DNA from 4 places in the Devosia sp. SL43 genome. Region 3 is predicted to be linked to each of the others. Evidence: predicted binding sites of a transcription regulator. Region 3 holds the regulator's gene; each other region holds the start of a gene.
The links. The regulator LexA, encoded in region 3, represses DNA repair genes until DNA is damaged. The targets are predictions, from matches to a motif close to TGTTCNNNNTGTGTTCNG.
Positions count from the first base shown of each region.

Region 1 (5,256 bases), 1.1 Mb from region 3:
GGTGCCCAGCGGATCGGGCGTCAGGTCGGCCCACTCGGCCAGAGTGGCGTCGGCGAACGGCTTGAGCGCTTCAGGCAGGACTGGCGCTATGCGGCGCTCGATGTCGTCGGCGTCCATCCACTCTTCAGCAGGCAAGATCCCGACCGCCTCGGCCGCCGCCGGTTCGATCTGGTGCAGTTCCGCGTAGAACCGGCCCAGGGCTTCGCCGAGGCGATGGCGGGCGATCGGGGGCAGGGCGTTGTATTGGGCGGTAACGAGATGCTCGCCGGCAATCTTGGCGTGGCGTGAAAAGATCTGCGGGCGGTCGAACAGCTCCAGGTTCGGCACCGGCAGCCGCACCGCCGCTCTGACCAATGCCAGAATGCCGGCCTCGCGCCGCAGGGCCGCTTCGCCACGCGCATGCCGTGGAAACTTGAAGATCCACCGGTCATCGACGTCCACCGCGACGCTGTCCCAGCCTTCCGACAGCAGGGTGAACTCAGCATCCGCGTGTTCGGAAAACCGGTCGACGATGATGTCGCGCAGGGCGTCGCGGCCAAAAGGAGATACCGGCATTGCATCCTCCACGATTGACCGGGCGGGACTTTTGGTGTCGGTTCCGCGCCGGCCATTCGGTCTAGCGTCTGCCCCTCCCCGTTGGAACCCCTCATGATCCCCAAGCCCGGCGCCGCCCTGCTGTTCGATATCGATGGCACGCTGGCCGATACCGATCCGCTGCACCTGAGGGCCTTCAACCAGACCTTCGAGCCCTATGGCCACCATTTCGACAAGCCGCGCTTTGCGCTGGAGTTGCAGGGCCTCGCCAACGAGGCCATCGCACGCCGCTTCGTGCCTCACCTGTCGCCGGAAGAAGGCATGGCGGTGATGCGCGGGAAGGAAGAGTTGTTCCGCGATCTGGCGCGGACCGAAATCCACGCCGTTCCCGGCCTGTTCGCGCTGCTTGATCTGGCCGATGCTGCCGGCCTGCCTATGGCGGCGGTGACCAACGCTCCGCGCGCCAACGCCGAGCTCATTCTAACTGGCCTCGGCATTACCCACCGTTTCCGTGCCGTCGTGATCGGCGAGGAACTGGCCCACGGCAAGCCGCATCCTCTGCCCTATCTCGAAGGCCTGCGCCTGCTTGGCGCCAGCGCGGAGCATTCGGTGGCCTTTGAGGATTCCCGTACTGGCATCACGTCAGCCACATCAGCGGGCATCGCGACGATCGGAATCCGCACCAGCTTGCGCGACGAGGATATGCTCGTCGCTGGCGCCACCATGTCGGCCGACGGCTACGACGATCCGGCTCTGCTGGCCTTCATCCAAGCCAAGGTATCCAAGAGCGCCGCTGCCTAGGTGAACGCGCCGATCACTCTGAATACCCCGCGCAGGAAAGCCCATGCGCCGGGCGGCAGGTTGAAGGCGAGCCAGATCAAGCCGATGGCCAGCGCCACCCACAGCGCAAACATCGCCCATCCGGCCGGCGAACGCCGCAATCGTGACGGTTGCGGCGGAATTCCGTGGTTGTCGCTCATGACTGCCCCCTTCAAGCCGGACGCAGCATAGCGCGAAGCGGCGGCTAGAACAGGCTCATCTGCCTCTCCTCGAGGCGGGGCGCGACGAACAGGTCGTTGCGCAGGCTGGGCAGCTTGGCATCGAGCTCGTAGCGCTCACGCGCCTTGTCGAAACGCTGCCGCAGCAGCGTTGCATAGGGGCCTTCGCCCGTCATGCGCACGCCCCAGCGCGAGTCATAATCCTTGCCGCCGCGCGTATCGCGTACCAGCGTCAGCACATGCCGCACCCGATCGGGAAAATGGCGCAACAGCCATTCGCGGAAAATATCGCGCACTTCGCCGGGCAGGCGCAGCAGGATCATCGATGCGCTGAGCGCGCCCTGCGCCTTGGCCGCATCGAGAATGCGCTCCAGTTCCATATCATTGATGGCGGGAATCATCGGCGAGGCGAATACCGCGGTTGGTACGCCGGCTTCGCTGAGCAGGCGAATGGCTTCGAGCCGCTTGGCCGGCGAGGAGGCGCGGGGCTCCATCTTGCGGCTGAGCTTGTGGTCCATCGAGGTCATCGAGATCGCCACCTTGACCAGTCCCAGCTTGGCCAGTTCGCTGAGGAGATCGAGATCGCGAATGATGAGGGCTGACTTGGTGGTGATCATCACCGGGTGGCGTGTCTCCAGCATGACTTCGAGGATGCCGCGCGTCAGCTTGTGCTTGCGCTCGGCCGGCTGGTACGGGTCGGTATTGGTGCCCATGGCGATGGGCTTGACCTTGTAGCTCTTGGCGCCGAGCTCTGCCCGCAGCGCCTCGACCGCGTTCACTTTCACATAGATATCGCGCTCGAACTCGACGCCTGCTGAGTGGCCAAGAAAAGCGTGGGTAGGCCGGGCGAAGCAATACGAGCAGCCGTGCTCGCAGCCGCGATAGGCGTTGATCGAGCGCTCGAAGCCGATATCCGGGCTGTCATTGGTGGTGATGATGGTCTTGGCGCGCTCGACATGCTCGACCGTCTCGAAGATCGAGAGCGGCTCCACATTGTCCCAGCCGTCATCGAAACGCTCGCGAGTCTGCTTTTCGAAACGCCCGCTGATGTTGGACTGTGCACCGCGACCGCGAATGCGGTCCGGATCGAGCAATTCGCGGCGCGCCAGATCGGCGTCGCGGCTGCGGCTGAGTTTCTCCAGGGCTTCGAAAGACGGGGCCTGATAGAGGGCCATGGTGTTCTCCTGCCGGCGCGTCGCAGTCGAATCGTGACTGCAGAACGTGATCAGGATGTAGCAGTTCTAGGAGAACAAAACAAGAACTAGTAGAACGGCAGGTCGGTCGGGCCTCCGACGCCTGGCACTCATATGGGCATGCCAGAGCGTGACTTGAAGGGCCAAAAACACGATTTCGCAAGGCAGAATTGCGTTTGTGCGGCTGGACGCAAACCACCGCTGGGCCTAAACAGGCGGGCCTTTCGCTGGGCGCGCTTGGCCAATAATGCTTAAGTCAATAATTTACTATTGACCCCGCGCCGATAGCTGACTTACTGAAGTTGTAGCTTAACCAACCTGCTGACACAGCCTGTCGCAGAATTTTTTCATAAGTGACGTCGAAGTTCGCCGACGCCGTTCGTCGTCTCGGCGACACACCAATTCAAGGTTGAGGGAAACACCATGAGTACCGACGCAACGACTTTTGACGCCGATCTGGTCGCCACTCCACCGATCAGCCAAAGCGATGCTGCCCGCAACAAGCTGGTTATCGCCCTGCTGCTTGTTTCCACCTTCGTGGTCTTCCTCAACGAGACCATCATGAGCGTGGCTATCCCGCACCTGATGAACGACTTGGGCGTGACTGCCAGTGCCGCGCAGTGGCTCACCACGGCGTTCCTCCTGACCATGGCCGTAGTCATCCCGATCACCGGATTTCTGCTGCAGCGCATGAATACCCGCCCGATCTTCATTCTTGCCATGTCGATCTTCTCGCTGGGTACGCTGCTCTGCGCCCTTTCGCCTGGCCTCGAGTTGCTGGTGTTTGGCCGCGTGATCCAGGCGGTGGGCACCGCCATCATGATGCCGCTGCTGATGACGACCGTCATGACGCTGGTTCCCGCCGAAGCTCGCGGCAAGACCATGGGCAATATCTCGATCGTTATGTCGGTGGCTCCCGCTATCGGCCCGACCATTGGTGGCTTCATCCTGGCCAATCTCGAATGGCGCTGGATGTTCATCCTGGTGCTGCCGATCGCTGTCGGTGCGCTGGTCCTGGGCTTCCGCAAGATCCAGAACGTGACCACCCCCCGCTATGCGCCGCTCGATTATCTGTCGGTCGTTCTCTCCGCGCTGGCCTTTGGCGGCTTGATCTACGGTCTCTCCAGCTTCGGCGAGAGCTTTGCTCATCCCGACACCCCCTCTGCCATTCCGCTCTGGGCGCCGATTGCCCTTGGCGTCGTCGCCATGGCCGCATTCGTCTGGCGTCAGCTCGGCCTGCAGAACGACAACAAGGCGCTGCTCGATCTGCGCGTCTTCCAGTCGCGCAACTATACCGTGTCGGTGAGCCTGATGCTCATCGCCATGATGGCCCTGTTCGGCACCGTCATCCTGCTGCCGATCTACACCCAGAACGTGGTGGGCCTCGATACGCTGCAGACAGGCCTGCTGCTGCTTCCGGGCGGTCTGATCATGGGCTTGATGGGTCCATTCGTCGGCCGCTGGTTCGATCGTGTCGGTCCCACCGTGCTGGCCGTACCGGGTACCATCCTGGTCTCGGCCGTGCTCTGGGCGCTGACCACAGTTGGTCAGGATACGTCGGTCTGGGCACTCATGACCGGCCATATTGTGCTGAGCATAGGCCTGGCGCTGATCTTCACGCCGGTCTTCACCTCGTCGATGGGTTCGGTCCGCATGGAGCTCTACTCCCATGCATCTGCCGTGCTCGGTTCGGTGCAGCAGCTGGCCGGTGCGGCAGGCATTGCCCTGTTCATCGCCCTGATGACCATCCGCACTGCAGCCCTGACCGCAGAGGGTATCGACCCGGTCGAGGCCCTGGCCGGCGGCATCCGTCTCGCCTTCCTTGTCGGCGCCATCATTTCGCTCTTCGCGATCGTGGCCGCCTTCTTCATCCGCAAGCCCGAAGGCGGCGGAATGAGCCACGGCCACTGACCTCCAGGTCGGCCAACTGCAACGGCGCCTTTAGGGGCGCCGTTTTTTTGGACTCAGGCTCTAAGCAGGGCCGTCTGCGCTTCTGCCATGATGACGACCACCGCCCCACGCTTGCGTCCGCTATCCACCCGGGCATGCGCCTTGACGATTTCGTCGAACGGGTAGCGGCTATCGATCGTCGGCCGCAACGTGCCGGCGGCGACGAGGTCGCGGACGCTCTCAAGATCGGCCTGCTTGTCCTCCGAAACTGCGGCGATCACCTTGCGGCTCCCGAACAGGCCGGTCCAGGCTGCACGCAGGAATGCCGTACCCCCGCCATCGACGGCCAGAAGTATGCCGCTTGCCGTGGTGGTCCGGCGGAACTGGCCCAGCGAGATATTGCCAATCGTGTCGACGATGACGTCGAATTGCTCTCCGGTCCGCGAAAAGTTGGTGCTCTTGTAGTCGATGACTGCGCTGGCACCGAGGCCGCGGACAAGTTCGGCATTGGCGGCGGTGCATACGCCCGTAACGAGTGCGCCATAGTGCCTGGCCAGTTGCACGGCAAAGCAGCCGACGGCACCCGACGCGCCGTTGACCAACACCTTCTGGCCTGGCTTGATATCGGCCTTGCGCAAGAA
Region 1 is NZ_CP063401.1:3,694,168-3,699,423, forward strand. It holds gene IM737_RS18080 (phosphotransferase family protein) at 1-555, opposite strand, end outside; gene IM737_RS18085 (HAD family hydrolase) at 649-1,335, shown strand; gene IM737_RS18090 (hypothetical protein) at 1,332-1,514, opposite strand; gene IM737_RS18095 (PA0069 family radical SAM protein) at 1,559-2,707, opposite strand; gene IM737_RS18100 (MDR family MFS transporter) at 3,149-4,636, shown strand; gene IM737_RS18105 (NAD(P)-dependent alcohol dehydrogenase) at 4,690-5,256, opposite strand, start outside.
Region 1: the regulator LexA is predicted to act here: its motif matches at 2,778-2,795, upstream of IM737_RS18095 (PA0069 family radical SAM protein).

Region 2 (5,256 bases), 250 kb from region 3:
TTGTCGCGCTGGTGCAGGCCGATGGACGGCTCGTCGAGCACATAGAGCACGCCGGTCAGTCCCGAGCCGATCTGGCTGGCCAGCCGGATACGCTGGCTTTCGCCGCCCGACAGGGTGCCGGAATTGCGGGCCATGGTGAGATAGTCGAGGCCGACGTCGATGAGGAAGCGCAGGCGCTCGTTGATTTCCTTGAGGATGCGTTCGCCGATGGTCATCTGGTTCGGCGTCAGCTTGGCCGGCAGCGCTTCGAACCACGCCAGCGACGCGCGGATCGACTTCTCGGTGACCTGTCCGACATGCAGCCCGTCGATCTTCACCGCCAGCGATTCCGGCTTCAGCCGATAGCCGCCACAGGCCACGCAGGGCTTGGCCGACATGAACTTTTCGATCTCTTCGCGCATGCCAGCGCTCTCGGTTTCCTTGTAGCGGCGCTCAAGGTTGCCGATGACGCCCTCGAATGGCTTGGTGGTCTTGTACTGCCGCAGGCCATCGTCATAGACGAAGTTCACCGGCGTCTTACCGGTGCCGTAGAGCACGGCGTGCTGCACCTCGAAGGGGAGGTCGCTCCAGGCGGTACCGGTAGATGCACCATACTGCTTCACCACCGCCTGCAAGGTCTGCAGGTAATAGGGCGCTGATGTCTTGGACCAGGGCAGGATGGCGCCGTCACGGATCGAGAGGGTCGCATCGGGCACGATCTGGTCTGGATCGATCTTCTGCTCGGTGCCCAGACCATCGCAGACCGGGCAGGCGCCGAAGGGGTTGTTGAACGAAAACAGCCGCGGCTCGATCTCGGCAATGGTGAAGCCGGACACCGGGCAGGCGAACTTCTCCGAGAAGGTGATCTGGCGCGGCGTGCCATCCTCGTTCTTCTCGTCGGCGAATTCGATCAGCGCGATGCCTTCGGCCAGCTTCAGCGCCGTTTCGAAGCTTTCGGCCAGGCGGCCGGAAATATCTGGGCCGACGACGATGCGATCGACCACCACTTCGATATCGTGCTTGAGCTTCTTGTCTAGGGCAGGGGCATCCTCGATCTCATGATACTCGCCATCGATCTTGACGCGCTGAAAGCCCTTGCGCATCAGGTCGGCCAGTTCTTTCTTGTACTCGCCCTTGCGGCCACGCGCGATCGGCGCCAGCAGGTAGATGCGGGTCTCGGCCGGCAGTTCAAGGGTCTTGTCGACCATCTGGCTGACAGTCTGACTTTCGATGGGCAGGCCCGTGGCCGGCGAATAGGGCACGCCGACGCGGGCGAACAGCAAGCGCAAATAGTCGTAAATCTCGGTGACGGTGCCAACCGTCGAGCGCGGATTGCGCGAGGTGGTCTTCTGCTCGATGGAGATAGCGGGCGAGAGGCCCTCGATATGCTCGACATCGGGCTTCTGCATCATTTCGAGGAACTGGCGGGCATAGGCCGACAGCGACTCGACGTAGCGGCGCTGCCCCTCGGCATAGATGGTGTCGAAGGCGAGCGAGGATTTGCCCGAGCCGCTGAGGCCGGTCATGACGATGAGGCTGTCGCGCGGCAGCGTGATGTCGATGCCCTTGAGATTGTGCTCGCGGGCGCCGCGCACGATCAGTTCACGGTTCTGGCTGGGCTTTGGCGTCTTCATCATATCAGTCCATGGCTCGGTGCGCCCGATGGCGGCACGGCGGCAGAAAGTGCAGATTGCATAAGGGCTGGAGGCTCACACAAATAGGTCGGGCGAGCCCTTGCCGCAAGCAGGCCACGCGCATGGCCGCCCGGCGCTCGTGTCACCTTAGCGTGTCCGCCCGCCATTTCCAAAACACCAAACGCGCTTTGGAACATAAGTGGAACAATGCAGATTCGGTCAAGGGCCGACATGCTGGGTGATCCCGTGCCAGGCGGTGAACAGAGCCGCCGCGATGAACAATGCCCCAGCGCCTCGACCGATCCAAATGGTCGCCTGTGGGTTACCGATCAGCGCGTCGCGGCCTTTGCCAGCGGCCAGCGCCAGGCCGCCATAGATGACGAACTGCATGGTAACAGTCATGATGCCCATCACCAGCGCCTGCGACCAGATCGGTCCATATTCCGGGCGGATGAATTGGGGGAAGACGGCCAGCACAAAGAGATAGGCTTTTGGATTGAGCAGGCAGGTGACCAGCCCCTGGCGGAAGGCGACCCAGTCGGAACGGCTCTTGGTCTGGCCGATGCTGTCGACGGTGATGGAACTGCGCAACAGCGTCCAGCCGATCCAGGCCATATAGGCGGCTCCAACAAGGATCATCGCCTGGAACAGCATGGTGGGCAGCTGCGTCAGCACGCCCACAGCGATGGCGCCGAACAGGGTATGCACCGCGCCGCCCAGCATGATGCCGCCGACTGCGGCGAAGCCCGCCCGGCGGCCACCCGTCAGCGCGTTGGCGATGACGAAGAACATGTCCATGCCGGGCACAACGATGATGCCGAACAGCAGCACGAGATAGATCCACAATGCTTCGCTATAGCCCATACGTTCCGGTTCCTCGCGTGTACCGATGCTGTCGACCAGCCCTGCTGACAGGCGATGTCAGTAGAACCTGACGGGATCGTGATTGACACAGAACATAACATGAACATACAGTGGGTGACTTGAAGGCGCTGGCCGGCTTCTTAGGTGTTCAAAACGTGCTGATCCAACGCGCGCCCGGGTTCGGGACAGGCTAAGATGGGGCATCTCGACAAGGCCAATGCAAATGGTCCGCGCTGTGGGCGGGCAGGGGTCTTGCGCAACCGTAAGTAAGCGTCCCGCGACCCAAGGCAGACCGGGACTGAATCGAAAGGAATTTTCGCCATGGCAGGCAGTGTGAACAAGGTCATCCTGGTGGGCAATCTCGGGGCTGATCCCGAAGTGCGCAACCTTCCCAGCGGCGGCAAGGTGGTCAATCTCTCGATCGCCACCTCCGAAAACTGGAAAGACAAGAATACCGGCGAGCGCCGTGAAAAGACCGAGTGGCACCGTGTGGTGATCTTCTCGGAAGGGCTGGCACGGGTGGCCGAAAGCTATCTCAAGAAAGGTAGCAAGGTTTATCTGGAAGGGCAGTTGCAGACGCGCAAATGGCAGGATCAGTCCGGCCAGGACAAATACTCTACCGAGATCGTCCTGCAGGGGTTCAACTCCAACATGACGCTGCTCGACGGTCGCGGCGAGGGGCAGGGCGGCGGCGATAGCGACGGCGGCTTCCGCGGTGTCGATAATGGCGGTGGCGGCGGTTTCCGCGGCGCTCGCGACAATGGCGGTGGCGGCAATGGCGGCGGCCAGCGTCCCCGCGCCAACGCCCCGGCCTTCGAGCCCGGCGGCATGGACGACGATATCCCGTTCTAGGGAGTGGAAGAAGCGGGTCGCGAAAGCGGCCCGTTTGTTTGTGGAGGTTACGCTTCTTGCCACGCCCTCGTGGTTCGAGGCTCGCACCTCACCATGAGGACTACTGATACTCCGAACTATCAACAGCCCTCATGGTGAGGTGCGCTTCTTCAGCGCCTCGAAACCATGAGGGCGTGGCAATCAACCTAGGCCGACCGGAATACCCGGCTCGTGTTCCGCCCAGCGCCCTTGGCGGCGTATAGTGCCATGTCGGCCCGGCGGAACAGATCTTCGGACGTCCCGCCCGTGTTGTGGGCGACGCCAACTGAGGCGCCCAGCTCTATGCGGTGGCCGCCGTGCACCAGCGGTCGACCGATGGCATCGACGATAGTCTCGGCGAGCGTTTCGACATCGGACGGCATCAATCCGGCACCGGTCAGCACCGCGAATTCGTCGCCGCCGATGCGCGCCACCAGTTCGACATTGCCGCAGCACTGGGTCAGCCGCATCGCGGCCTCCTTGAGACACTCGTCGCCCAGGGCATGGCCATGCGTGTCGTTGACTTGCTTGAAGCCATCGAGGTCGATCAGCAGCAGGCCGCTGATGGCGCGGCCACGTAGCCGGCCATCGAGATCATCCAGATGGTTCTGGAACTGGCTGCGATTGGCGAGGCCTGTCATCACGTCGTTCTCGGCCAGGTAGCGAGTGCGATCCGCCAGCAGTTTTTCCTCGGTAATGTCCTGCTTCATGCCAAAAATGCGTACGGCTACGCCGTTCTCCGCCTCCACCGCCCCGGTCAGCCGCATCCAGCGGCGCTTGCCCTTGGTGGTGACGATCTCGGCGATGACGCTGAAATCGGTACAGGTGGCGATGGCGTGCGCGCGCGCCGCTTCCATGGCAATGCGGGATTGCTGCGCATAGCAGGCAAGGGTCGTTTGGCGGTCGATAGCGGAGCCGCGCGGGATTTCGAACAGGTCATAGACGCCATTGGTCCAAGTCAGGCTGCCGTCTGACAGATCGCATTCCCAGATGCCGATCTTGGCCGTGGCAGAGGCCCGGTCGAATTGCCGGCGCAGGTAGTCCGAGCGCGCCGCGTTCTGCGCAAGCCTGGATGACAAGCGGGCAATCGTCGAGCGGCTGGTGACATCGATGGCCAATGCGGCCAGTCGATGGGCCATGGCGGCGCTGCGCGAGCGCCGGTCGGCCAGGCTCAGCAGCAGCGGCGCGCCGTCGCTGCCCACCATCGGAATACCTGCATAAAATCGGGGTGAGTTTGGGGAGGGATCGTCGATGGCTGTGTCGGCGATGACGAGCGGTACTTGCTCCGCAACGGCCTTTGTCTGCCATTTGGACAGGTCCCAGTCTGAACCGCACGAAGCCACCAGGTGCTTACGGTCAGCGCTGTGCCGGGTAATCGCGGCGCTATCCACGCCGAGCAGTCGGCGCAGTCGGTCCAGCCCCGCCCAAGCAGGACTAGTCGCCGGGTTTTCGGCCGTGACCGGAACAGCACTGACCGTATTAATACCGAGGCTGCTCAAAACCGAAACTCGTGGTTGGCATCCCGGTTACGCTATCGCGCCCGCAGTTAACACTTTGTGTTTCCACAAAAAACAAGCGGACTGCCGCAGCCGTCCGCTAAAAACGTTTACGGCGCGCACGTTACTTGCTGAACGGCACTTCGGCGCGCAGGCTGTCGCCGCTGGCGATATAGACGACCTCGAAAACCACGCCGATAGCGTTGTTGTTGAGGCTGATCTGGGCGGAGATGTTCATCTCCTTGCCTTCTTCGTCCTTGTCGCGCTCGCGCAGGTTGAACACCAGGCCGCCGCCGCGCTTCTGACCCACGGCGAGGCCGGTGAAGGTCGCATTGGAGCTCATCGCGGCCTCGTAGCGGCCGCTGGCTTCGATATAGGCCATCGTTCCGGCAACCGACAGCTGCGTGCCCGCC
Region 2 is NZ_CP063401.1:292,268-297,523, forward strand. It holds gene uvrA (excinuclease ABC subunit UvrA) at 1-1,613, opposite strand, end outside; gene IM737_RS01425 (LysE family translocator) at 1,833-2,477, opposite strand; gene ssb (single-stranded DNA-binding protein) at 2,799-3,329, shown strand; gene IM737_RS01435 (GGDEF domain-containing protein) at 3,515-4,552, opposite strand; gene IM737_RS01440 (hypothetical protein) at 4,968-5,256, opposite strand, start outside.
Region 2: the regulator LexA is predicted to act here: its motif matches at 2,566-2,583, upstream of ssb (single-stranded DNA-binding protein).

Region 3 (5,256 bases):
GAAGGCCGCTCGCCAAGGCTAGGATCAGATCATCGGGCCGGTCCGACAATTGACTGAGGTCGCTGCCGGGCAGGGCGCTCATCAGCAACCAGTGGCAGCCATCCGCATCAAAGGCCTCGCGAACACGGGGCGCCTTGATGGTCGTGGCGGTGGCCAGCCATTGCAGCCGGGCAATGTCGCCGGGCATCTCGCTCAGCAGGTGGATTGGTGCAATCTTGAGAAACACCCGATCGTCACCCTTGTCGGCGCGCCAGACGGTCGCATCGGAGCGGCCGAGCGTGACCTGATGCCAGGACCAGTCCGCCAGATGCGCCAGCCGGGCTGGCAACATAGGGGCGAGGCGAACGATGGAATCGGTCCCCATCAAACTATTTCCCCTCAAGAAGGGCCAAGCAGAGCATGCATCATCCGTTGTGCGCCGGCCGGGTCTTCGATCACAGGCGTCAGGTCCGTCACCTGGTCCAATGAGCCGACAATGGGGAGGGCTTTGAGGAAGGGATCCTCGATTGGTCTTGCCGTCGCCGCGCCGATCTCGTCCACGTTGATCGTCGCGAAGGGACGCTCGTGATACGGCCCAATGACCGGCTCAAACACATCACCGATGCCGTCGGCCCGCTGGCGGTTCGCCAAGGCGAGGTAAGCGGCGGCCAGGGCCTCGCCGCGCTCCTGCCAGTCGGGCGCCACCAGGACGCGTTCCAGCAGGGGCGACAGGGTCGTCGCAATGGGCAGCCTGGCGAATGCGCTGCCAAACCATTTGGGGTAGGGCGCATAGCGACGATCAAGCAGAAAGCCCATGCGCATCACATCACGCACCAGGCGGGCCGCGATGACGCGGGAGCCGATTTCATCTCCCACCATGCCCGTGCGGCCCACGAAGGCCTGCTCTTCGCCGATGCGGCGCCACTGGCAGGCGATCTTGTACAGCCAGATGTCGCGGGGAAAGTAGGACAGGGCCGAACGGACCTTGCCGAGGCGGTCGCCATCGTCATGAAAGACGGCACCCGCCGTGAAGCCGAGAAGGCGTTGCTCGGACAGGCCGAGCCATTGCAGCGGCGTGATCGAATCCACGGACTCAAGGGCCAGACCCCCGGCAAGGCGCGCCTCGATGGTGTGAATTTCGAGGCCGTGCTCTACCGCGCCTGCGGCCCAGCGTCCGCTGGCCGCGGGATGGGGCCGACTGCGCCATTGGATCGGCTCGCCCATAAACTGCCTGGGCGCCTCGGTGGTGAAAGCATCGACCAAGCGATGGGCATGCACATCGAAGTCATCCTGCGAGAGGAAGAGATGCACCCGGGCGCCCCAATTGTGGTCCTGTGACATCTCGTCGTCAAAGCCGAGGAGCTCTGAACCGTAGCCGATCAGCGCGGCCGCATGCTGGAGGTTAGGGGCAGCTGCGTCGAGCCATGGGCAGACGACATCGACGTAGAAGTGGCGCGACAGCTCGATACCCTGCATCATTGCCTCCCAGGTGCGTGTTGCCTTGTCGCAGACTTGACCGTACCGGCCAAGGTCATGGGGCGACTGAGATTGCAGGCATGATTTCCGGATCACACCATCCCGGCGGCCCTATGCTGACGGGAGCGACCATGCTAAACCGCCTCAACTCGAATATCTCGACGGCGGAATCGACAATTGGCCAAATCCGGTATCACCCAGTTCCTCACTGAAATCTTCTCCTGGTGGAGCGGGCAGACCTGGGGGACGCGGCTGTGGATCTGGCGCTTCGGCGACTATGTCGGCAGCGACGAGTTCGGCAACAAATACTACCAGGATCGCAAGGCCGACCGGCGCTATGTGACCTATGCCGGCTATGCCGATGCCTCGACCATTGGCGCGGGCTGGCACGGCTGGATGCACCACCGCACGGACGTCGTTCCCAGCCAGGCCAAGTATGTCGCCAAGGCTTGGGAAAAGCCGCATGAGGCCAACTTGACCGGTACGGCCGCCGCCTATCGCCCGGAAGGCAGCCTGCTCAAATCCGGCGAGCGCCCGCGCGTGACCGGCGATTACGACGCCTGGTCGCCGGAATAAGGACGGCGCCTTGCGCCGCATCGCCCCGTTTTCAATGCTGAAGGGCCTGGCGCTGTCGGCAGCGCTGGCGGTGTCTGGCCTTGTCGTTCCCATTATGGCGCAGCCGATCGCCAACCCGGTGGCGACCTTTGCCGGCCTCGACAAGATCACCGGCCGCATCACCCGCTTCGATGTCTATATCGATGAGACGGTGCTGTTCGGCGCGCTCGAGATCACGCCACGGGCCTGCTACAGCCGCCCGCCAACCGAGACCCAGCGTGTGTCGGCCTTTCTTGAAGTCGACCAGCGCAGCCTGACCGGCACATCCAGGCGCATCTTCACCGGCTGGATGTTCGCCGACAGCCCGGCGCTGAATGCGGTCGACCATGCCGTCTATGATGTGTGGCTGATCGAGTGCAAGGTCAGTTCAGACGTGCCGCCACCGGATGCGCGGGACTAGGCAAACAAAAAGGCCACGCTGGTGCGTGGCCTTGCCTTTCTACATCAATATTTGCGCAGCAACCCGACCAGCCGACCCTGGACCTTGACCCGATCAGGCGGGAAGATGCGGGTTTCGTAGGCCGGGTTGGCGGCTTCGAGGGCAACCGTATTGCCCTTGCGGCGCAGGCGCTTGAGGGTGGCTTCCTCATCATCCACGAGAGCGACGATGATCTCGCCGGTCGAGGCAGCGTCCTGCTTCTTGATGAGCACGGTGTCGCCATCGAAGATGCCGGCGTCGATCATCGAGTCGCCGCGCACTTCGAGCGCATAATGTTCGCCTGATCCCAGCATTTCGGGTGGGACCATGATGGTGTGCGAATGGGTCTGGATGGCCTCGATCGGCGTACCGGCCGCGATGCGGCCCATGACCGGAATGGCGATCGGACGGGCATAGTCGTCCATGGATGTCACGCGGGATGGCGGTGACGCCACCTTGCCCAGATTGCCTTCGATCACCGATGGCTCGAAGCGCGCCTTGCGGCCGCCGAGCGACGGGTTCATCGAGTCCGGCAGCTTCACCACTTCGAGGGCTCGCGCCCGATTGGGCAGGCGTCGGATGAAGCCGCGTTCTTCCAGCGCCGTGATAAGCCGGTGAATGCCCGACTTGGACGCCAGATCGAGCGCATCCTTCATCTCGTCGAACGATGGCGGGATGCCGCTTTCCTTCATCCGTTCGTGGATGAACATCAGCAGCTCGTGTTGTTTGCGCGTTAGCATGGGCCCCTCGGGGAGAGAATCGGAACGTAGGCAGAACAGTTATACTTGTTCTAGTTATGTTCTGCAATATCCCAAGAAACACCGCGTAGTAGATGCCGCCGATATCAGAAGGCGTCGATGGGGCGGGCTTCGACGATCGTTCCGGCGGCCTGGCCGGGATCGTTTTCCGGCTGGACGATCAGCATGTCGGCATGGGCTAGGGACGAGGTGTGGCCGCTATCGGTCTGGGAGATGGGCTGCAGCTCGGGGCCCGAGGGCGTGTGGACGAGCTGGGCGCGCATGAAGTGGCGGCGGGCGGTGTTGGGCGGCGTCGGGCTGGCCAGCGGCAACTGCCAGGCTTGCGGTTCGGCATGGCCCAGCCAGTGCCGCAAAGCCGGCTTGATGAAGACATGGGCGGTGACAAGGGCCGAGACGGGATTGCCCGGCAGGCCGAAGATCAGCGTCTTGCCGCGGGTGCCGAACATCAGCGGTTTGCCCGGGCGCATGTTGATGCGCCAGAAATCGACGCCGACTCCCAGTTCGACGAGCAGCTGCTGGACGATGTCGTGATCGCCGACGCTGGCGCCACCGGTGGTGATGACGATGTCGGGCTCGGTGGCGAAGATGGCGGTCAACTTGGCGCGGAGGTGATCGCGGTCGTCGCGGGCAATGCCATGGTCGACGATCTCTTCCGCATAGGGGGCGAGGAGCGGCGCGAGGCCGATGCTGTTGGAGGCGACGATCTGGTCGGGGCCGAGGGGGGAGCCGGGGAGCACGAGTTCGTCGCCGGTGGCCAGGATGGCGATGCGCGGCCGCCGGGCGACGGTGAGGTGGGCGGCATTGGCGGCGGCGGCCACGGCGATCTGCATGGGGGTGAGGCGGGTGCCGGCAGCGAGCAGTTCCTGACCGGTAGCGAAGTCGTTACCCCTAGGGCGGACGCTGTGGCCAAGGCGGGCAGGGGCGGTGAAGCTGACGAAGCCGTCGGCGGCGCGGGCTTCTTCCTGCATGATCACGGTATCGGAGCCGGTTGGCAGCGGCGCGCCGGTGAAGATGCGGACGGCCAGGCCGGGCTCGACGGTGCCCTCGAAGCCCATGCCGGCTTGCGAGGTGCCGATGACGGCGAGGCGGTGCCCGTCCACCACATCGGCGGCGCGCATGGCGTAGCCGTCCATGGCGCTGGCATTGAAGGGGGGCTGGTCGTGGGTGGCTATGACGGGCTCGAGCAGGACGCGGCCGATGGCTTCGGTCAGCGGTACTGTCTCCGCCTGCGACGTCGGCACTCGGTCAAGAATGGCGGCGATGGCGTCGTCGACCGGGAGCAGGCTCATGCGCGGACGAAGTCGCCAGACTTGCCGCCGGATTTTTCCAGCAGGCAGATGTCGGTCACCACCATGGCGCGGTCGATGGCCTTGGCCATGTCGTAGAGCGTGAGCGCAGCCGTGGAGGCAGCGACGAGCGCTTCCATCTCGACGCCGGTCTGGCCTGTGGTTTCGGCGGTGGCGTGTATCAGGATCGCCTCGGTGCCATCCGCTTCGATCTCGACGCTGACCTTGGTCAGGGGGATGGGATGGCAGAGCGGGATCAGGTCGGATGTCTTCTTGGCGGCCATGATGCCGGCGATGCGGGCCACAGCAAGAGCGTCGCCCTTCTTGAGGCCGCCGGCCATGATGGTGGCGACGGTTTCGGGCCGGGCGACGATGCGGGCCTGGGCCACCGCGCGGCGACGCGTAACCGCCTTGTCACCGATATCGACGATATGGGCTTCGCCCTTGGCGTTGAGATGGGTCAGGCCTGCGGCCATCAGCGGACGGCCTGCGGGGCGCCCATCAACAGGGCGCGGGTAGCGGCTGTGACGTCCTCCTGGCGCATCAGGCTTTCGCCGACGAGGAAGGTGCCGATGCCGGCGCGCTGGTCGAGCATCACGACATGGTCATGATTGACGATGCCGCTCTCGCTGACCAGCAGCGTGCTTTTCGGCACGCCTATGGCCAGGTTCACCGAGGTTTCGAGCGTGGTCTCGAAGGTGCGCAGGTTGCGGTTGTTGATGCC
Region 3 is NZ_CP063401.1:541,609-546,864, reverse strand. It holds gene IM737_RS02695 (APH(3') family aminoglycoside O-phosphotransferase) at 1-364, opposite strand, end outside; gene IM737_RS02690 (DUF4037 domain-containing protein) at 379-1,455, opposite strand; gene IM737_RS02685 (NADH:ubiquinone oxidoreductase subunit NDUFA12) at 1,648-2,031, shown strand; gene IM737_RS02680 (DUF2155 domain-containing protein) at 2,042-2,470, shown strand; gene lexA (transcriptional repressor LexA) at 2,515-3,228, opposite strand; gene IM737_RS20915 (molybdopterin molybdotransferase MoeA) at 3,333-4,535, opposite strand; gene moaC (cyclic pyranopterin monophosphate synthase MoaC) at 4,532-5,008, opposite strand; gene trpC (indole-3-glycerol phosphate synthase TrpC) at 5,008-5,256, opposite strand, start outside.

Region 4 (5,256 bases), 1.5 Mb from region 3:
TGAAGCCTTCGAGTGCGACCCGGCGGGCGACGTCCTTGATATGGGCGTTGAGGCCGCGGTTCTCATGTATGACGATGACGGTGCCAAACGGCCCGCCTTCCTTGGGTGTCACGAGATAGCCCTTCATCTCGCCCTTGGCACCGGCATAGCTGACGTCGGCTATCGTGAGGCTGGCGTCGGTCTCTGATGTCAGTCCCTGGGCTTGGGCGTTGGACGCCATCATGGAGGCGGCCGCGGTTGCGGCGGTGACCGAGCCGGCCAGTTTGGCCAGATTGTCCATGAACTTGCGGCGATCAAGCGAGAGGTGCGTGTAGTCGTCGAAGAGGTTGATCATGTCCTGGGTGATCACAGGATGTTCGTCACGGGACTGTTCGGTCATCGCGGTCTCCTCCATTGCTGAGGCCACACGATAGGACGCGCCGGGTGGCGCGCCCATGACCGTAACGGCAAATTGAAACTGACCTAGTGGACGCCCCTTTCGGGCCGGAAATCATCACCCTCGTCCCATTCGGCTTCGTCGAGTGGACCGAGCTCGTCGTCCTCATCCAACTCATCATCGCTTTCGATGGCGTGTCGGGCATCGACGTCGTCGGGGGACAGCGCGTCTAGCCGATCGCTGGGATCGTTGTCGAAGTTGGTCGCGAGGCCGGCATAGTCCTCATTGTCGTCGCCATTGGCGATGGTGGCGCTCAATTCGTCGATGGCGCGATCCAGCTCGTCCAGCATCGCGGCAGGGTCCTGATCGCCCCAATCACCGCTCTCGCGGATCGAGGTTTCGTCGCGCAGTTCCCGCAGACGCGCCAGCCGCTCGCTGGCGGGGCGATCTTCACCGTACAGCAGCTCCTCGATCTCGCTCTGCGTGTAGGGCTGGGCGATGCCCGGCTGGTCGGCATTATCGAAGTTGGTGTCTTGCGGCACCATGGTGCCGTGATGGTCGTGATGCTGAGCCATTCTCGTCTCCCATGCTCGTTGCTCCATCACAACGCGGCACGGGCAGAGAGGTTCGATGCACGTGATCAGGACAGGTCGCCCGGCTCCTCGCCGACGAGCCGCAATTGCGGTTGGCGTTCCTCGGCACTGCCGTCCCAGCCCGATGGCAGCGGCTTGCTTGATTTGGCGCCCAGTTCGCGCAGCATTTCGACCTGGCGGACGACACTGCCCTTTCCCGAGGCGAGCTGGTTTTTGGCATCGGCGAAGGTCTGCTGTGCCCGGTCGAGATTGGTGCCGACCTTGTCCATGGTGGTGAGGAATCCAACGACCTTCTCGTAAAGCGCGCCGGCGCGCTCGGCGATCTGCTCGGCATTCTGGTGGCGCTTTTCGATGTCCCAGACGTTTCTGACAGTGCGCAGCACCGTCATCAGCGTCGTCGGCGTGGTCAGCATGACCCCGCGGCTCATGCCGAATTCGACAAGGCCCGCATCAGCCTGGATGGCTGTAGCCAGCGCGGATTCGATGGGCACGAACATCATCACATAGTCCATCTTGCTTCCGGAATGGCGGTGATAGGACTTGTCGCCCAGCGTCTTGATGTGGGTGCGGATGGAATTGATGTGCGCCTGCAAATGCAGGGTCCTGTCTTCCTCGTCGCTGCTGGTATAGGCCTCGAAGGCGTTGAGGGAGACCTTGGAGTCGATGACCAGCCTATCGTTGTTGGGCATCAGCACTTCGACGTCGGTGCGAACGCGCGAGCCGTTGTCGCCCGTGTGGCTCTGCTGGGTAATGAACTGCTCGCCCTCACGCAGGCCCGAGCGTTCAAGGATGGTCGAGAGGATCATCTCGCCCCAGGCGCCCTGGGTCTGCGAATTGCCCTTGAGCGCACGAGTCAGGTTGTTGGCTTCGGTGGTGATCTGCAGATTGCTCGCGGCAAGCGCGCGGATCTGTTCGGCCATGGTGGCACGATCGGTCAGCATGCCGGACTGGAATTCGACGATCTTGTCGTTCAGCGGCTTGAGCAGCGTATCGACCTGCTCGCGGTTCTGCCTGGAAAAGGTCTCGCTATGCGACTTGAGCACGTCGCCGGCAATGGCCTTGAACTCGTCGGTCATCTGCTGCCGGGCACCGAGGAAGCGCGCCAGGTTCTCTTCCGACTGCTTTGTCTGCTCGTCAAAACGGGCGCGCAGCGCCGATAGCTGGGCGAGCAACTCCGCGCCCTTTTCGCGCTCCACATCAAGCAGGTCGGCACCGCGATCGCGCTCGACCCGAACCTGATGGTCGAGCTCGGCGATGCGGCGGTCGCGCTCGGCAATCTGATCGGTGAAACTGGTGCGTACCTGTTCGGCCATCTGCGCAGCGGCCTCAGCGGCGCGCCGCGCATTGGCGCGCATGGATACGATGAGGATGATGACCAGCAGCAGCCCGACCAGCACGCCACCGCCAATGGCGGCCTGCAGCTGCGTTACGGGATAGTCGCCGAGGATAAAGAGCACATTTTCCATCAGGCCAGACTAATGCGATTCGGGTGTTCGCATAATGTTCTCTTTTGTGGCGATCCACAAGAGTTGACCGCAGGCGCGGAAATACCATATCGAGAGGCAAATCCCTTTCCGCCGGACCTTTCGCCATGGCTGTTCGCCCCATTCTCGTCATTCCCGATGCACGGCTGCGCGCCGTCGCCGATCCGATCATCGAGGTCGATGACGAGATCAAGACGCTGGCCAAGGACATGCTCGACACCATGTATGACGCGCCCGGCATTGGCCTGGCTGCGCCGCAGATCGGGGTGATGAAGCGCATTGTGGTGATGGACCTGGCGCCGGAAGGCGAGACGCCCGAACCGATGGTGCTGATCAACCCCGAGATCACCCATTTTGGCGAGCAGATGCAGGTGACCGAGGAAGGTTGCCTGTCCATCCCCGAGCTGTACTACGAAGTCGAGCGGCCCAACGAGGTCACGGTGACTTACACCAACCTCGATGGCGAGCAAGTGACCAAGGAAGCCGAGGGCAAGCTGGCCGTCTGCATCCAGCACGAACTCGATCACCTCGATGGCGTGCTCTATATCGACTATCTCAGCCGCCTCAAGCGCGACCGGGTGATCAAGAAGTTCGACAAGCAGGCCAAGCGGGCTGCTGGTTAGTCACGGACCTTTCCTTCTCCCGTTGCGGGAGAAGGTGGCGCGCAGCGCCGGATGAGGGGCTTCGCGCCGCAAAAATCGCTCCGGTGGAGCGATTTTAGGCAAGGGCCGGGGCCAAACCCCTCACCCGCCCTTCGGGCACCCTCTCCCGCAAGGGGAGAGGGGTAGATGGAGTAGTTTACCCATGCGCATCGTCTTTATGGGTACGCCCGACTTTTCCGTTCCAACGCTGACCGAAATTGTCTCCTCCGGGCACGAGGTCGTAGCGGTCTATACGCGCGCGCCCAAGCCAGCCGGTCGTGGGCGGGAAGAGCGTAAGTCGCCGGTGCATCTGGCGGCCGAAGGGTTCGGCATTCCGGTGTTCACCCCCAAGTCGCTCAAGGGCGAGGCCGAGCAGATCGTCTTTGCCAGCCACGACGCCGAACTGGCCATCGTGGTCGCCTATGGGCTGCTGTTGCCCAAACCGATCCTTGATGCGCCGGAATATGGTTGTCTCAACCTCCATGGTTCGCTGCTGCCGCGCTGGCGTGGTGCGGCGCCGATCCAGCGCGCGGTGATGGCCGGCGACAGGCAAACCGGCGTGATGGTGATGCAGATGGAAGAGGGTCTGGATACCGGACCGGTGGCAGTCGGCGAGGTCATCCCCATCGGTCCAGACATGACGGCCGGCGAGCTGCATGACGTGATGATGCGGCTCGGTGCCGACCTGATGGGCCGGGCTCTGGCGGCACTGCAGCGCGGCAGCCTCGATTTCACGCCGCAGACCGAAGACGGCACGATCTACGCCAAGAAGATCGAGAAGGCCGAAGCGCGGATCGACTGGTCGCTACCGGCGCAGGACGTGCACAACCACATTCGCGGCCTGTCGCCCTTCCCCGGTGCCTGGTTCGAAATCGAACTCGCCGGCAAGCCGGTGCGGGTCAAGGCTTTGCGCTCGACCATGGGCGAAGGACCGGGTGAGCCGGGGACCCTGCTCGACGACCTGACCATCGCCTGCGGCGAGGGTGCCGTGCGGCTGACCCAGGTGCAGCGCGAGGGCAAGGGCGCCATGGATGCTGCGACGTTCCTGCGCGGTGCGGGCAGCCTGCCGCAAACCGTGCGCTAGATGCCGCGCTACAAGCTCACCATTGAATATGACGGAACGCCTTTCTCGGGCTGGCAGCGCCAGAGCGAGCGGCCCAGTGTGCAGCAGGCGCTGGAAGAGGCGATCGCTGCCATGTCGGGCGAGGTTGTCACCACGCAAGCGGCGGGCCGAACCGATGCCGGTGTGCATGCGCTGGGCCAGGTGGCGCATGTCGACCTCAGCCGGGAATGGGACCCGTTCCGCATTCGCGAAGCGCTGAATTACCACCTGCGGCCGGCGCCGGTGGCGGTGCTCGACGTCGAGGCCGTGGGTGAGGATTTCGAGGCCCGGTTTTCTGCCAAGACGCGTCACTACGAATATCGGATCCTGACGCGCCGGGCGCCGCCCGTGATCGAGCGCGATCATGTCTGGCACATTCCCAAGAGCCTGGATGCCGCAGCCATGGACCATGCTGCCAGTCTAATCGTGGGCCTACATGACTTCACCACATTCCGCTCTTCGGAATGCCAGGCCAAATCGCCTTTGCGGACTTTGGACAGGTTCTCGGTCCGCAGAGAACTGGACCATATCGTGGCCAGCGTCAGCGCCCGCAGTTTCCTGCATCATCAGGTGCGCTCGATGGTGGGGTCGCTGCGGCTGGTGGGCGAGGGCAAGTGGTCGCCGGCCGATTTCCGGGCTGCGCTCGATGCCAAGGATCGGCGGCGCTGCGGCGCCATGGCGCCGTCGTCGGGGCTCTATCTGACGCAGGTGGACTACTAGGCCGGCAGCGGCGCTTCGGGCAGGACCAGTATGCCGAAGGCGAAGAGAAGGAAGACGCCAACGCTCGAAGCGACGAGCTGGATGACGATGAAAATGGCGATCTGCCAGGCGCTGAGGGTGACGATCAGCCGGGCGATATTGACCTCGATAATGATCACCATCAGGCCCATGCCCAGCAGCACGATATCGCTCGGACCGGCCACTGCCGCAACGATGGCACCGATGATGGCACCAAACACGTTGACCCAGTTGTCGGCCACCAATAGCGGCACGAAGCCGTCGAGCCGCCCGTTCTGGCGCAGGAACAGCCAGGCGGCACCATCCTTGACGGCCAGCAGCA
Region 4 is NZ_CP063401.1:3,251,149-3,256,404, reverse strand. It holds gene IM737_RS15975 (dienelactone hydrolase family protein) at 1-379, opposite strand, end outside; gene IM737_RS15970 (hypothetical protein) at 463-951, opposite strand; gene IM737_RS15965 (DNA recombination protein RmuC) at 1,017-2,435, opposite strand; gene def (peptide deformylase) at 2,561-3,076, shown strand; gene fmt (methionyl-tRNA formyltransferase) at 3,258-4,178, shown strand; gene truA (tRNA pseudouridine(38-40) synthase TruA) at 4,179-4,916, shown strand; gene IM737_RS15945 (hypothetical protein) at 4,913-5,256, opposite strand, start outside.
Region 4: the regulator LexA is predicted to act here: its motif matches at 2,460-2,477, upstream of IM737_RS15965 (DNA recombination protein RmuC).